Regions from separate parts of the Synechococcus sp. PROS-U-1 genome, predicted to be linked through region 2. Evidence: predicted binding sites of a transcription regulator. Region 2 holds the regulator's gene; the other holds the start of a gene.
The links. Region 2 encodes NtcA, which controls nitrogen genes in cyanobacteria. Its sites were predicted from a motif close to GTANCNNNNGNTAC; they were not measured.
Positions count from the first base shown of each region.

Region 1 (5,787 bases), 430 kb from region 2:
CATTGGAACCGATCACTTCTACATAGAAAAAGTGGTGATGCCCACCGAGATGTTTTGGTTTGAAGCTCCCAGGGACGCCAGGCTGGAAATCTGGAAAATGTCGATCAGCGGCCAGATGCTGCATGTACGAGCCGACGTCAGCGACTACGCCAGAGAAGACGAACCAGTAGCCGAAACCCTCTGGGCGAGCTGATCACGACAGACCAACCGCCTTAGTACGCAATACCTCGATAAACACGGGTTGACTTGGCCCTCGTGCAATCCAGCTTCAGCAGATCAGCCGTAGCGCGAGACCGCACAACACCACGGGGCCGCACAGGAGCACCAGCAGCTTTCACGGGATTGATGCCGAGCAATTCGGCTGTCATGCGAGAGCGAATGACACCTCCCTGTTGAATCGGAGCACGGTCAAGCCGCTTGGCCTGAAGCGAGCGAACCGGAACACCGCGATACACAAAGCGGTTGTTCTCTTTGGGGCCCTCTAGTTGAAGCAGCTCCGCTGTGGGAGCCGAGCGAATGACCCGCTTCTCTTGAACAGCTGAGCGATAGACCAGCTGCTTAACAGGAGCTTCAGAGCCGGAAGACAGAGAACCCCGTTCGTAACGGACTCCGCGGAAGGTGAGAACTGACATGGCGACGACGGCAAGAGACGAGCCCCCGTTCCTTGGCTCGTTGTAGATGCGCCCTGATCCAGGGTGAACGCAGTGTAGCCGTTGCTACAGACAGAGTTTGACCATTGACTTTCCTGGCATGGCGTTCATAGGGCTACACACCGGCAGAAAAAAAACTTTTTTTAATGGTTGGCCTGCGATGTAGACAGAGAAGCGTCTTGGACCACAGGGGCGTTGCAGCGTCATGCCAAAACAAGTCATCTCAGCGCAGCTGATCCTGCTCACCACGGCAGTCGCCTTGGCCTGCCAAGGCTGCAGCTCATCTGCGCCAAAGGAGACACGACTTCACGAAGCCCAGCCTGGCGATGTTCTGGTGATCGAAGGCAAGACAACCATCAAGCTCAGCAAGGCATTTCGGCCCGGAACACCCAACGGACTATTCGATGGCGGGGTTTTGGTCAGCAGTCCTGAAATGGAAGAGAGGGCCGCGGAGGTCAACGCCGTTTGCAGCATGCCGGACCTGCCGAACTGGCCCGAGTACGACAACATCTACGGTCGCTGGCTGGAAGAAGACGAAACCCCCGGCTCGGAAGGTGGAGATACTGATTGGCAACTCTTGATTTACTTCAACGGGACGACACAAAACAAAGGGAGACAAGAGGCTCCCCCCTGGGCCCAACGCCTCGCCAAGAACGCCTGCCGCAAAGAAGACTTCCGCGACAACTGATCACTTAAACGGTATCAATAGCAACTCTTTACGACCAAAAGGCTGAAAGATGCAGCAAGAGATACAGCTCCCCAAAAACCCCGAAGACACAATGAGAATGATTCCCATTCCTCCTTTATGGCAAGCACCGGCAGCGTCAGCTCCTGGGACGAATCCCTGCTCGTCGCAATGATTCAGTATCCGGTCCCTGTGATCAAAGGACCGGAAGACATTCAGACCCAGGTTGATCAGATCTGTAAAGCAGTTGCTTCAACCAAGGCCGGCTATCCAGAGGCAGACTTGATCGTGATGCCGGAGTACTCGACTCAGGGTCTCAACACAGCGATCTGGACCTACGACGAGATGCTACTGACCATCGACTCACCAGAAATCGGCCGCTTCAAACAAGCCTGCAAAGATAACGATGTTTGGGGTGTATTTTCCTTAATGGAGGTCAACGATGACCCAAGCAAACCACCCTTCAATACAGCCATCATCATTAATTCAGATGGCGAGATAGCACTTCACTACCGCAAACTGCAACCCTGGGTCCCCATCGAACCCTGGTCTCCAGGCAACTACGGCATGCCTGTCTGTGATGGCCCTAAAGGTTCCAAGCTTGCAGTCTGCATCTGCCATGACGGCATGTTCCCAGAACTTGCAAGGGAAGCTGCTTATAAGGGTGCGAATGTCTACATCCGCATCTCGGGTTATTCCACGCAAGTGAATGATCAATGGATTTGGACGAACCGAACCAATGCTTGGCAAAACCTGATGTACACCATTTCGGTGAACCTTGCTGGTTACGACGGTGTGTTCTACTACTTCGGCGAAGGAACAGTCTGCAACTACGACGGAAACGTTATCCAGCAAGGCCATCGCAACCCATGGGAAATCGTTACAGCAGAACTATTCCCACGCCTGGTTGATAAGGCAAGAGAAAATTGGGCCCTCGAAAATAACATCTTCAATCTGGGATGTCGTGCCTATGTGGGCAAGCCGGGAGGAGAAAAAGAAAATTACCTCACCTGGGTTGAAGACCTGGCTAAAGGCGAATACAAACTCCCTTGGGACAGCAGCATCAGGATTCGTGACGGGTGGAAGTACTACCCCGAAGGAGTGAAGCTGGGACCGATGCCGAAGAACGGAACAACAACTGCCAAACCAGCTGAGTCAGTCTCGGTATAGGCAGGCTTGCGCCCGGAGCTGTCCAACGCCAACTCCGGGCCTTATCAAAAGCACGATCAAGTTTTAGTGTCATCTAATACCAATATATTCAAACCGAAAAACCATTCAGGAAAATAAGTATCAGCCACAACATCTCAGCTTTTTTCTGCTGATTTGAATGTTGTTGGTTGATAGTGCCTTTTCATGCCCGAGACCCTGTTCAAGGTGGATCTCACCAAGCCCATGGACCAGCAGGAGATGCCTGGTCACAACAGGTGGCACCCCGACATTCCTGCTGTTGCCTCAGTCAATCCAGGCGACGTCTTCCGCATTGAATGCAAAGACTGGACCGATGGACAGATCAAGGACAACGACGACCCGCAAGATATTGCCGACGTCAACTTGGAAGTTGTTCACGTTCTGAGTGGGCCGATCTGGGTGAACGGTGCCCAACCCGGTGACATCCTTGTCGTGGACATCCTCGAGGTGGGAGCCCTACAAGGGGATGAATGGGGTTTCACAGGAATTTTCGCTAAAGAGAATGGCGGTGGCTTCCTCACCGATCATTTCCCCAAAGCAGCAAAAGCCATCTGGGATCTTGAAGGTGTATACACCTCGTCACGACACATTCCTGGTGTGCGCTTCGCAGGCATCACGCACCCTGGCTTGATCGGCTGCGCTCCTTCCATGGAACTGCTCAACGAGTGGAACCGTAGGGAAACGGAACTGGTCAACACCGCCCCGGATCGCCGGACCTACGGCGCTGGACTCTCCGGCAGTGAACCTGTGCTGGCTGCTCTACCCAACCCCAACAGTGCCATCCTCGGCAATGTGGGGGCGGGTGATTTCGATCGCATCGCCAATGAAGCAGCACGCACCGTTCCACCCAGAGAACATGGCGGCAACTGCGACATCAAAAACCTCACCAAAGGCACACGGATCTATTTCCCCGTGTACGTAGAAGGGGCGAAACTTTCCATGGGTGACATCCACTTCTCACAAGGTGATGGTGAAATCTCCTTCTGTGGTGCCATCGAAATGTCGGGCTATCTCGACCTGCATGTCGATCTAATCAAAGGTGGCATGGCCAAATATGGAATGGTCAATCCCATGTTCAAGACCAGTCCCGTTGAGCCTCATTACAGTGATTACCTCGTCTTCGAGGGAATTTCTGTTGATGAATTCGAAGGCAAGCAGTACTACATGGATGTGCATATTGCTTACCGTCGCGCTTGCCTGAATGCCATTGAGTACCTGAAAAAATTCGGTTACACCGGCGAACAGGCTTACTTGCTCTTGAGTTGTGCACCTGTCGAAGGCAGGATCAGCGGCATTGTCGACATCCCCAATGCCTGTTGCACCCTGGCCTTGCCGACGTCGATCTTCGACAAGGACATTCTTCCTTGCTGAGGGACAACCCTCCCCACGCAACAGCGAAGGAGTCAATCGCGTGTTTGACTCCTTCTTTTTGATTTCCTCGAAACAATGCCCGTTTACGAATTCGCCTGCTCGACCAACCAATGCCCAACCTATGAAGTGTGGAGGTCAATCTCAGATCGCGACACCAGCACGGAATGTCCGGAATGTGGAAGTCACGGGAAGCGATTATTCAATCCACCAATGATGCTTACCGGTGGGTTGCGCTTGAAAACTGAACGGAGGGAACCTGAACTCGTTACTAAAAAAGTGCGGGAAACTTCCACCAAACCAAGGCTTCAGGAAAGCACCACCCGGCCTTGGATGCTGAATCGCGGTTGCTGATTTAAGTAACCAACCCACGACAAAGCCCCCGCAACAGATAGCTGCGGGGGCTTTTTGATGAGGAGTTAAACCGTCAAGAACTCTTGGATGACAGTGTCAGACAAGGAGGACGTTGGGCCACTGGACACAATTCCACCGCGCTGCATGGCGTAGTAGAAGTTCGATTGACGAACAAAATGCAAATGTTGTTCAACAAGCAAGACGCTGATACCGGTCTCTTTGATGATGCGCTGAACAGCACGCTCAATGTCAAGGATGATTGATGGCTGAATACCCTCGGTTGGTTCATCCAGCAAAAGTAGCTTAGGCTTACCGAGCAATGCACGAGCGATAGCCAACTGCTGTTGTTGACCACCACTCAAGTCGCCACCACGCCGATTCAGAAACTCTTCAAGAATTGGGAAGAGTTCGTAGATGAAGGGATCGATATGGCGATTTTTGCCCATTCCGCCAGGTAGAGCCTCCATACCAAGCATCAGGTTCTCACGAACTGTTAGGCGAGGAATAATGTCGCGGCCCTGGGACACATAACCAATGCCATGACGAGCACGGCGATACGGAGGTTGCTTCAAAAGCTGGTTTGACTCGTATTCAATCGAGCCACTTTTCTGCTGAAGCAGACCAATCAATGTTTTCAGAAATGTGGTTTTACCCACACCATTGCGACCGATCAGGCAAACCATTTCTCCCTTGGGAATTTGCAGATCGACATCCCTAAGGATGTGACTTTCACCGTAGTAAACATTGACACCTGATGACTTGAGAATCAAGTCAGAAGAAGTTGGATGCATGGTAGATGATTCAAGGATTGCAGTCGGCATGACATCTAGTTCAAAGAAGATTTAGTGATCATCAGATTCACCGAGATAAACCTCAATCACACGGGGATCAGTCTTCACCTCATCCATGGTTCCCTCCGTCAATTTCCGGCCTTGATGAAGCACGGTGACAGGGGCTCCCAGGTCGCGAATGAACTCCATATCGTGCTCGATCACCACAACGGTGTGCTCACCAGCAAGAGATTTGATCAAATCGGCAGTTTTGGAGGTTTCCTCATCCGTCAAACCGGCAACAGGCTCATCCAGGAGAATGATGTCTGGAGACTGAGCCACCAACATCGAGATGGCGAGCCACTGCTTCTGACCATGGGACAACGAACCCGCCTGCCACTTGGCGTAAGGAGCCAAGCCCACATACTCCATGATTTTGAAGACTTCGTCCTTGACGGTGTCATTCAATGATTCCGTCAACAACGACAACGGATTCTTTTTGGGTGACGCGGTCAGTTCGAGGTTGCGCTGAACCGTCAGATTCTCAAAGACGCGAGGTGTTTGGAACTTACGACCAACACCCAGACGAGAGATCTTTTGCTCGGAGAGGCCAACAATGCTGCGACCGCGCAACATCACATCCCCTTTGGTGGGACGGACTTTTCCGGTAATCACATCCAGGAATGTGGTTTTTCCGGCTCCGTTAGGGCCGATAATCGAGCGCAGCTCACCCGGACGCAGCGAAAAAGAAAGGTCAGTGAGAGCATAAAAG
Region 1 covers NZ_CP047951.1:2,488,908-2,494,694, forward strand. Annotated here, with positions in the region: gene SynPROSU1_RS13370 (DUF1830 domain-containing protein) at 1-193, shown strand, start outside; gene SynPROSU1_RS13375 (hypothetical protein) at 213-632, opposite strand; gene SynPROSU1_RS13380 (hypothetical protein) at 856-1,338, shown strand; gene SynPROSU1_RS13385 (formamidase) at 1,456-2,505, shown strand; gene fmdA (formamidase) at 2,689-3,894, shown strand; gene SynPROSU1_RS13395 (FmdB family zinc ribbon protein) at 3,970-4,245, shown strand; gene urtE (urea ABC transporter ATP-binding subunit UrtE) at 4,311-5,066, opposite strand; gene urtD (urea ABC transporter ATP-binding protein UrtD) at 5,088-5,787, opposite strand, start outside.
Region 1: fmdA (formamidase) is a predicted target of NtcA. The motif match lies at 2,572-2,585, and genes of this name have one in related genera.

Region 2 (5,787 bases):
TCGTCTCCCTCGTGCTGTGTCAGTCCTCGTGATCGTCAAACGGGTCGTCGAGTGCTTTCGAGGGAGGACCAAAGGCTTGGTACACGCCAAATCCGGTTAGCCCGAACAAAACGGCGAGCACACCGATGGCAACGGACAGGGCTGGGGACGACGTTTCCATCACATCTCTCGACAGGATCAACCCCGAACCGGAGTAGGCCCCTACAGTATCGGGACTTCAAACCACCCGAGACCCGGCGTCGCCATGGCTCAACGCACCCGTCTGGGAGACCTTCTCCGCCCACTGAACTCCGAATACGGCAAAGTGGTTCCCGGATGGGGCACCACTCCCGTGATGGGCATCTTCATGGTGCTTTTCCTGGTGTTCCTGTTGGTGATCCTCCAGCTGTACAACAAGTCCCTCATCCTCGAGGGCATCAACGTGAACTGGAACGGCCTCGGCTGATCTGATCCATGAACATCTTCGGTGTCGGTCTCCCCGAAATGGCGGTTATCGGCGCCGTAGCGCTTTTGGTCTTCGGGCCGAAACGTTTGCCGGAACTTGGGCGCACCCTTGGAAAAACCCTGAAGGGTTTCCAATCGGCGTCGAAGGAATTTGAACGCGAGATCAATAAAGCGATGGCTGATCCGGAGGTCTCCGAAGACGCTCCCAAGCCGGCAGAAGAACTTCCCCCCAGTGACTGAATCGCTGTAGCGGCATGACCACTGATCTCAAGCTGGTGGTAGGGCTGGGGAACCCGGGCACGAAATACGCGGGCACGCGCCACAACATCGGTTTTATGGCTCTAGAGCTCTTGTCTGAGCGATCCGGATTTAGTTTTCGGCAGCAAGCCAAGTTGCATGGTTTTGCTGCTGATACAGGTTGTGGTGACCAGCGATTGCGTCTGCTGATGCCGCAGACCTATATGAATGACAGCGGTCGGGCGATCCGCGCTGCTCTCGATTGGTTTGATCTGGAGCCCCACCAACTGCTGGTGCTTGTGGACGACATGGACCTTCCCCTCGGTCGTTTGCGGCTTCGTGCTCAGGGCAGCGCTGGTGGCCATAACGGATTGCGCAGCACCATTCAGCATCTCGGGACTCAGGTCTTCCCGAGACTTCGCATCGGCATCGGCGCACCGGCTGACAACCCTGCCGAGCGTCGAGCCCGAACGGTGTCACATGTGCTCGGACCCTTCAGCAAGCTGGAGCAACCCTGTGTGGTAGCTGTGCTGGACGCTGTTTTGGAGGGGATTGAACGTCTTCAGCGTCAGAACTTCGAGCGTGCTGGGACTTGGATTAACGGGTTTCGCTACGACCTGGAGGCCGGTGACTGATGCCGGCTCTTCCGGCGACAACCGCCCATTTGCGGGTGCTCCGCCAATGCTTTCAGGCGCAGTGTGTTGAGGGTGAGGTCTCGGCTGGGGGGTTCGAGTGGCAGTTCTCCTGGGCGTTTGACCGCGGTGAGCTGTTGGTGGAGCCGTCCTTGGGACGCGCCCTGATTGAAGATGCTTTGCGGCGGTTCCTGGTGCGCTCCGATTACAGACTTGAACCGGGAGGCGATTACACCTTCATGGTCAGGGCCAGGTTCTGAGCGAGAACGTGGGTGCAGGTTCCGGCCATCGAAGTTGGCACTGCAGGTGCTCCTCCAGCATCACAAGGGCGGCAACAGCATCCAGGTCCACCGGTGGAATGCGCAGCCCTGTCGGCAGCATTCGTCGCCATCCCCGCGCTGGCCACAGCATCCAGTAACGCTCTCGTGCACGCAGGGTTGTTCCCCGCTCTGGAATCACGGTGAGGCTGCCCAAGCGCTCCAGCCGCTTGATCCACGCTTGGCATCCGGTGCCATCGCCGATCAGGATGCCGTCCAGAAGTTGGTCTTGATTCCACAGCTCCAGCCAGGGCTCCACGGCTTCTGGAGCCAAAACATGCCCCTCGAGCACAAGGCCAAGGTGAAGATCGGCCAGTACAAGGCCACACTTGCAGCGGCCTGGGTCGAGCACGGCCACCCGTTTCATGGGGATGCTTCAACCGTAACGACGACAGGATCGGCGCTGGCGCTGCCCCCTGATGCAATCACCTTCAAGACCACACTTTGGCTGGGTCCCTCAATCAATGTCTCGGCGAGTTGGGACAGTGCTGCTCCATCGAACTGCAGTCCCTCGGTGAGGGATCCTCGCCGTTGCACCTCGGCATAGGCCGAGGCCAAGAGAAGGTTCAGCCGCGTGAGAATGCCCTCCGGTGTGCGTTCATTGGGTTGCAGTGTGGTGGTCGCCAGCACGTCACCGTTTTGGGCCACCGGGCGGTTCGGGCGCACCTCGGGGAAGGCATAGACCGCCGTTTCGCCGCGCAGCACATTGGTGGCGGAGCGCAGTGAGATCACCCAGGTATCTGGTTTACGGAGGATGGTCTGCAGGCGTTCCACGTCGCTGCGGGGAACGCGGATCAGCTGTCGTTTGGGTGCTTCACCGGGCCTGACCTTGCCGTACGCGTTGACATTGGCCTCTTGCAACAGCCTGTCGACAGCCTGTTTCGCTTGACCCGGAGCATCGAGGCGAACCGTCGCTCTCGCCAAGGTCTGCCCGCTGCTAATAACAACCGATCCACGTCGGAGGGCGACCAGATTGCGTTCAAGTTCCTTGAGTTCCTGTTCACCGGATCTGATCCGGTTTCGCACGCTGTTTAATTCGGCTTCCGTGCGCTGGATATCGGCATCGCGAGCAGCGATATCCCGGCTCAGCCGTTCGCGTTCTGCCTCGAGTTGGGCGCGTTCGTTCTGCAAGGGAGCCAGTTCGCGACGCAAGGTATCCGCCCGTTGCTGTGACTGCTTGAGCTCAGCGGCGATCCGGTTGGTTTCCGTTCGGGTTTCTTGCCGTTCCCGTTCGGCTGCATCGAGCTGCCGCCGGCTGTCCTGCAGCCTCGCCTGAAGGGCATCCAGTTCAAACAGGCCCACCCGAAGCTGGCGGCTCACCATCAGAAGCACGCCGAGCGACAGTGCGCTGATCAGGCTGCCGGTCAACACCGTGATCAGAACGGCAGTCCGACGCGGGCGCATCTTGAACAGACTCAGGCGGGCCTTGCCGACGCGACTGCCCAACCGGTCTCCCAGGGTCGACAGCACGCCCCCGAGCACCAGCAGAACCAGGATCAGTGCCCAGCCGCTCATGGCTGCACCTGTTGCTCAACCTGCTGCCTAACTGAATCGTTTGGCCAGAGCGATCGGATCCAGAACAGTGATTTTTTTGCGGTCAATCTGAACCAGACCGGATTGACGCAAGTCTCCCAGCAGACGCGTGATTGTGACGCGCGTTGAGCCAATCGCTTCGGCGATGGCCTGATGGGACAGGCGCAGGTCGATCGTGATTCCCAGCTCATCCGCTACGCCGAAATCCCTGCACAGCACAAGCAGGAAGCTCACCAGCCGCGATGACATGTCCCTGTGGGTCAGGGTTTCGATCATCGTTTCGGTCTGAAGAATCCGACTGGACAGACCCTGTAGCAAGCGCAGGCCAACGCTCGTGTCTGCCTCGATCGCCGCCTTTACGGATGTCGCCGGCGCTGTCACCATCTCCACTCTGGTGAAGGCCACGGCGTGATAGAAGCGATCGGATCGTTGACCGGTCAGCAACGACAGCACGCCAAACAGGCTGTTCTCGCGCAGCAGCGCCACCGTGATCTCTTCCCCTGACTCATAAACGCGGGAGAGGCGGACGGCTCCGCGGCGAATCAGGTAAACCCGTTCGGCGGGATCCCCCGGGAAAAAGATGGTCTTGTTGCGGTCTACCAATTCACTACTGGCGCCGTCGAGATCCCGAATGATCTCCAGCAGAGAGCGGTTGGCGGGTTCTGCACTGGGAGCTGGAGCCACCATCTGGGGGGTGTATCGGCTGAAACCTCGGCTACTTGTCATAACAACCCCCTGGTGAGGCGAAGCTACGGAGCAAGCCGTTGCCGCCGTGTAGCGGTTATTACCTAACGCTGGTGTGCTCGTTGATGGCTTGGCGTTGCGCTTGCATTAATGATGTCAATCCAGGCTCAGCCAGATCCAGTAATTCATTGAGCTGGCTGCGGCTGAAGGGCGCTCCCTCCGCAGTCCCCTGGATCTCCAGCAGGCGACCATCTCCAGCCTGCACAACATTGAGATCGACCTCAGCTCTGCTGTCTTCGCTGTAATCCAGATCCAGTAACGCCTTGCCATCCACCAGGCCGACGGACACGGCGGCGACCTGGTCGACCAGCGGCGATTGTTCCAGGAGTCCCTGATCCACGAGTGAGAGGCAGGCCTGCTCAAGGGCGAGCCAAGCCCCGGTGATGGAGGCCGTCCGGGTGCCGGCGTCGGCCTGGATCACATCGCAGTCGATCAGCAGCGTGCGCTCCCCCAGGCGCTTCATATCGATCACGGCCCGCAGGCTTCGGCCGATCAACCGTTGAATCTCCTGTGTGCGGCCCGACAGTTTCATCAGCTCCCGAGATTGCCGCTGTGGCGTGGATCCCGGCAGTAGCCGGTATTCGGCGCTGAGCCATCCCAACCCTTCCCCTTTGCGCCAGCGGGGAACGTTCTCCTCGAGGCAGACGCTGCAGAGAACAGCGGTTCTGCCTGTGTGAACCACAAGGGAGCTCAAGGCAAAACCCATGGGATTCCAGGTCACCGAGAACGGTCGCAACTGCTGGGGACTGCGGCCATCAGTGCGGCTTTCAAGCGGTTGGCTCATCGGTGGTGTGCAGTTCTTCAAGCCTCGCAGGCGGGTGGTTCTTGCCCTTTCCAGACACCATGGGTGGTGTCAATCCCCTTGTGGAATGTCAACTCGCCGCTACATTCAAGGTCTTGCCGGGGTTGCCCGGACGGATGTTGCAGTGATGACCACAAGCCTTGCCGACCCCCAAGCGTTCCAGGACTCCCTGGATCGGGATCAGCAGGCTTTGCAGCGGGCTGGCCTCAGACCTCTTCCACCTGTCTCCGATCCTCCACCGCTCGTCCTGGTGGCTCCCGAAGGCCAGCTGCAGGTGCACACCGCGCCCTACCGCGGCAGCTTTGCCAGTGTTCTTAGTCAAGCGATGCGGGCCGCCGGTCTGGGCAGTCGGGTGCTGATCAGTCAGTTCCTCAAAGGGGGCGTGCAGCAGGGGCCTGCAGGACGCGTTCAACTCTGCGGTGGCCTGGTTTGGCTACGGCCCGAGGTACCCCTTTGCCTCTCCTCGCCGGGCCACCCTGGAGGTGCGGAGGCGGTGGCCGCGGTTTGGTCCATCTGCCGTCAGCATCTGATCCAGGGCGATCTCGATCAGCTGGTGTTGGATGAAATCGGGCTTGCTGTGGCCTTTGGATACCTGGATGAGGCGGACGTGATTGAAGCCCTCGAGCAGCGGCCCGCTTCGATGGATGTGATCATCACTGGACCTGCGATCCCCGCCGGTGTGGTGGAGATGGCAGACCAAGTCACGGAGTTGCGCCGAGGTTTCTGATGCTCAAGTGCGATCGCTGGATCACTGAACAGGCCGGGCAGGGAATGATCGAGCCATTCCAGAACGGCCTTGTCCGTCATCTGGATCCGGAGCAAAAGCTGCGTCCCGTGCTTAGTTTTGGTTGCTCCTCCTATGGCTACGACCTGCGCCTGTCCCCCCAGGAATTTCTGATCTTCCGGCACGTGCCCGGCACGGTGATGAATCCCAAGCGGTTCAATCCGGCCAATCTTGAGCCCACCCCTCTTCATGAAGATGAGGACGGCCGCTATTTCATTCTTCCGGCTCACTCCTATGGGCTTGGTGTAGCGCTGGAAAAGATGCGGGTTCCCCCCAACATCACGGTGATCTGCT
Region 2 covers NZ_CP047951.1:338,744-344,530, forward strand. Annotated here, with positions in the region: gene SynPROSU1_RS01630 (glycoside hydrolase family 38 C-terminal domain-containing protein) at 1-32, shown strand, start outside; gene psbN (photosystem II reaction center protein PsbN) at 20-160, opposite strand; gene psbH (photosystem II reaction center phosphoprotein PsbH) at 245-445, shown strand; gene SynPROSU1_RS01645 (TatA/E family twin arginine-targeting protein translocase) at 454-684, shown strand; gene pth (aminoacyl-tRNA hydrolase) at 699-1,316, shown strand; gene SynPROSU1_RS01655 (DUF3146 family protein) at 1,316-1,573, shown strand; gene SynPROSU1_RS01660 (resolvase) at 1,557-1,997, opposite strand; gene SynPROSU1_RS01665 (DUF3084 domain-containing protein) at 1,994-3,145, opposite strand; gene ntcA (global nitrogen regulator NtcA) at 3,173-3,889, opposite strand; gene rph (ribonuclease PH) at 3,948-4,691, opposite strand; gene SynPROSU1_RS01680 (cob(I)yrinic acid a,c-diamide adenosyltransferase) at 4,837-5,436, shown strand; gene dcd (dCTP deaminase) at 5,436-5,787, shown strand, end outside.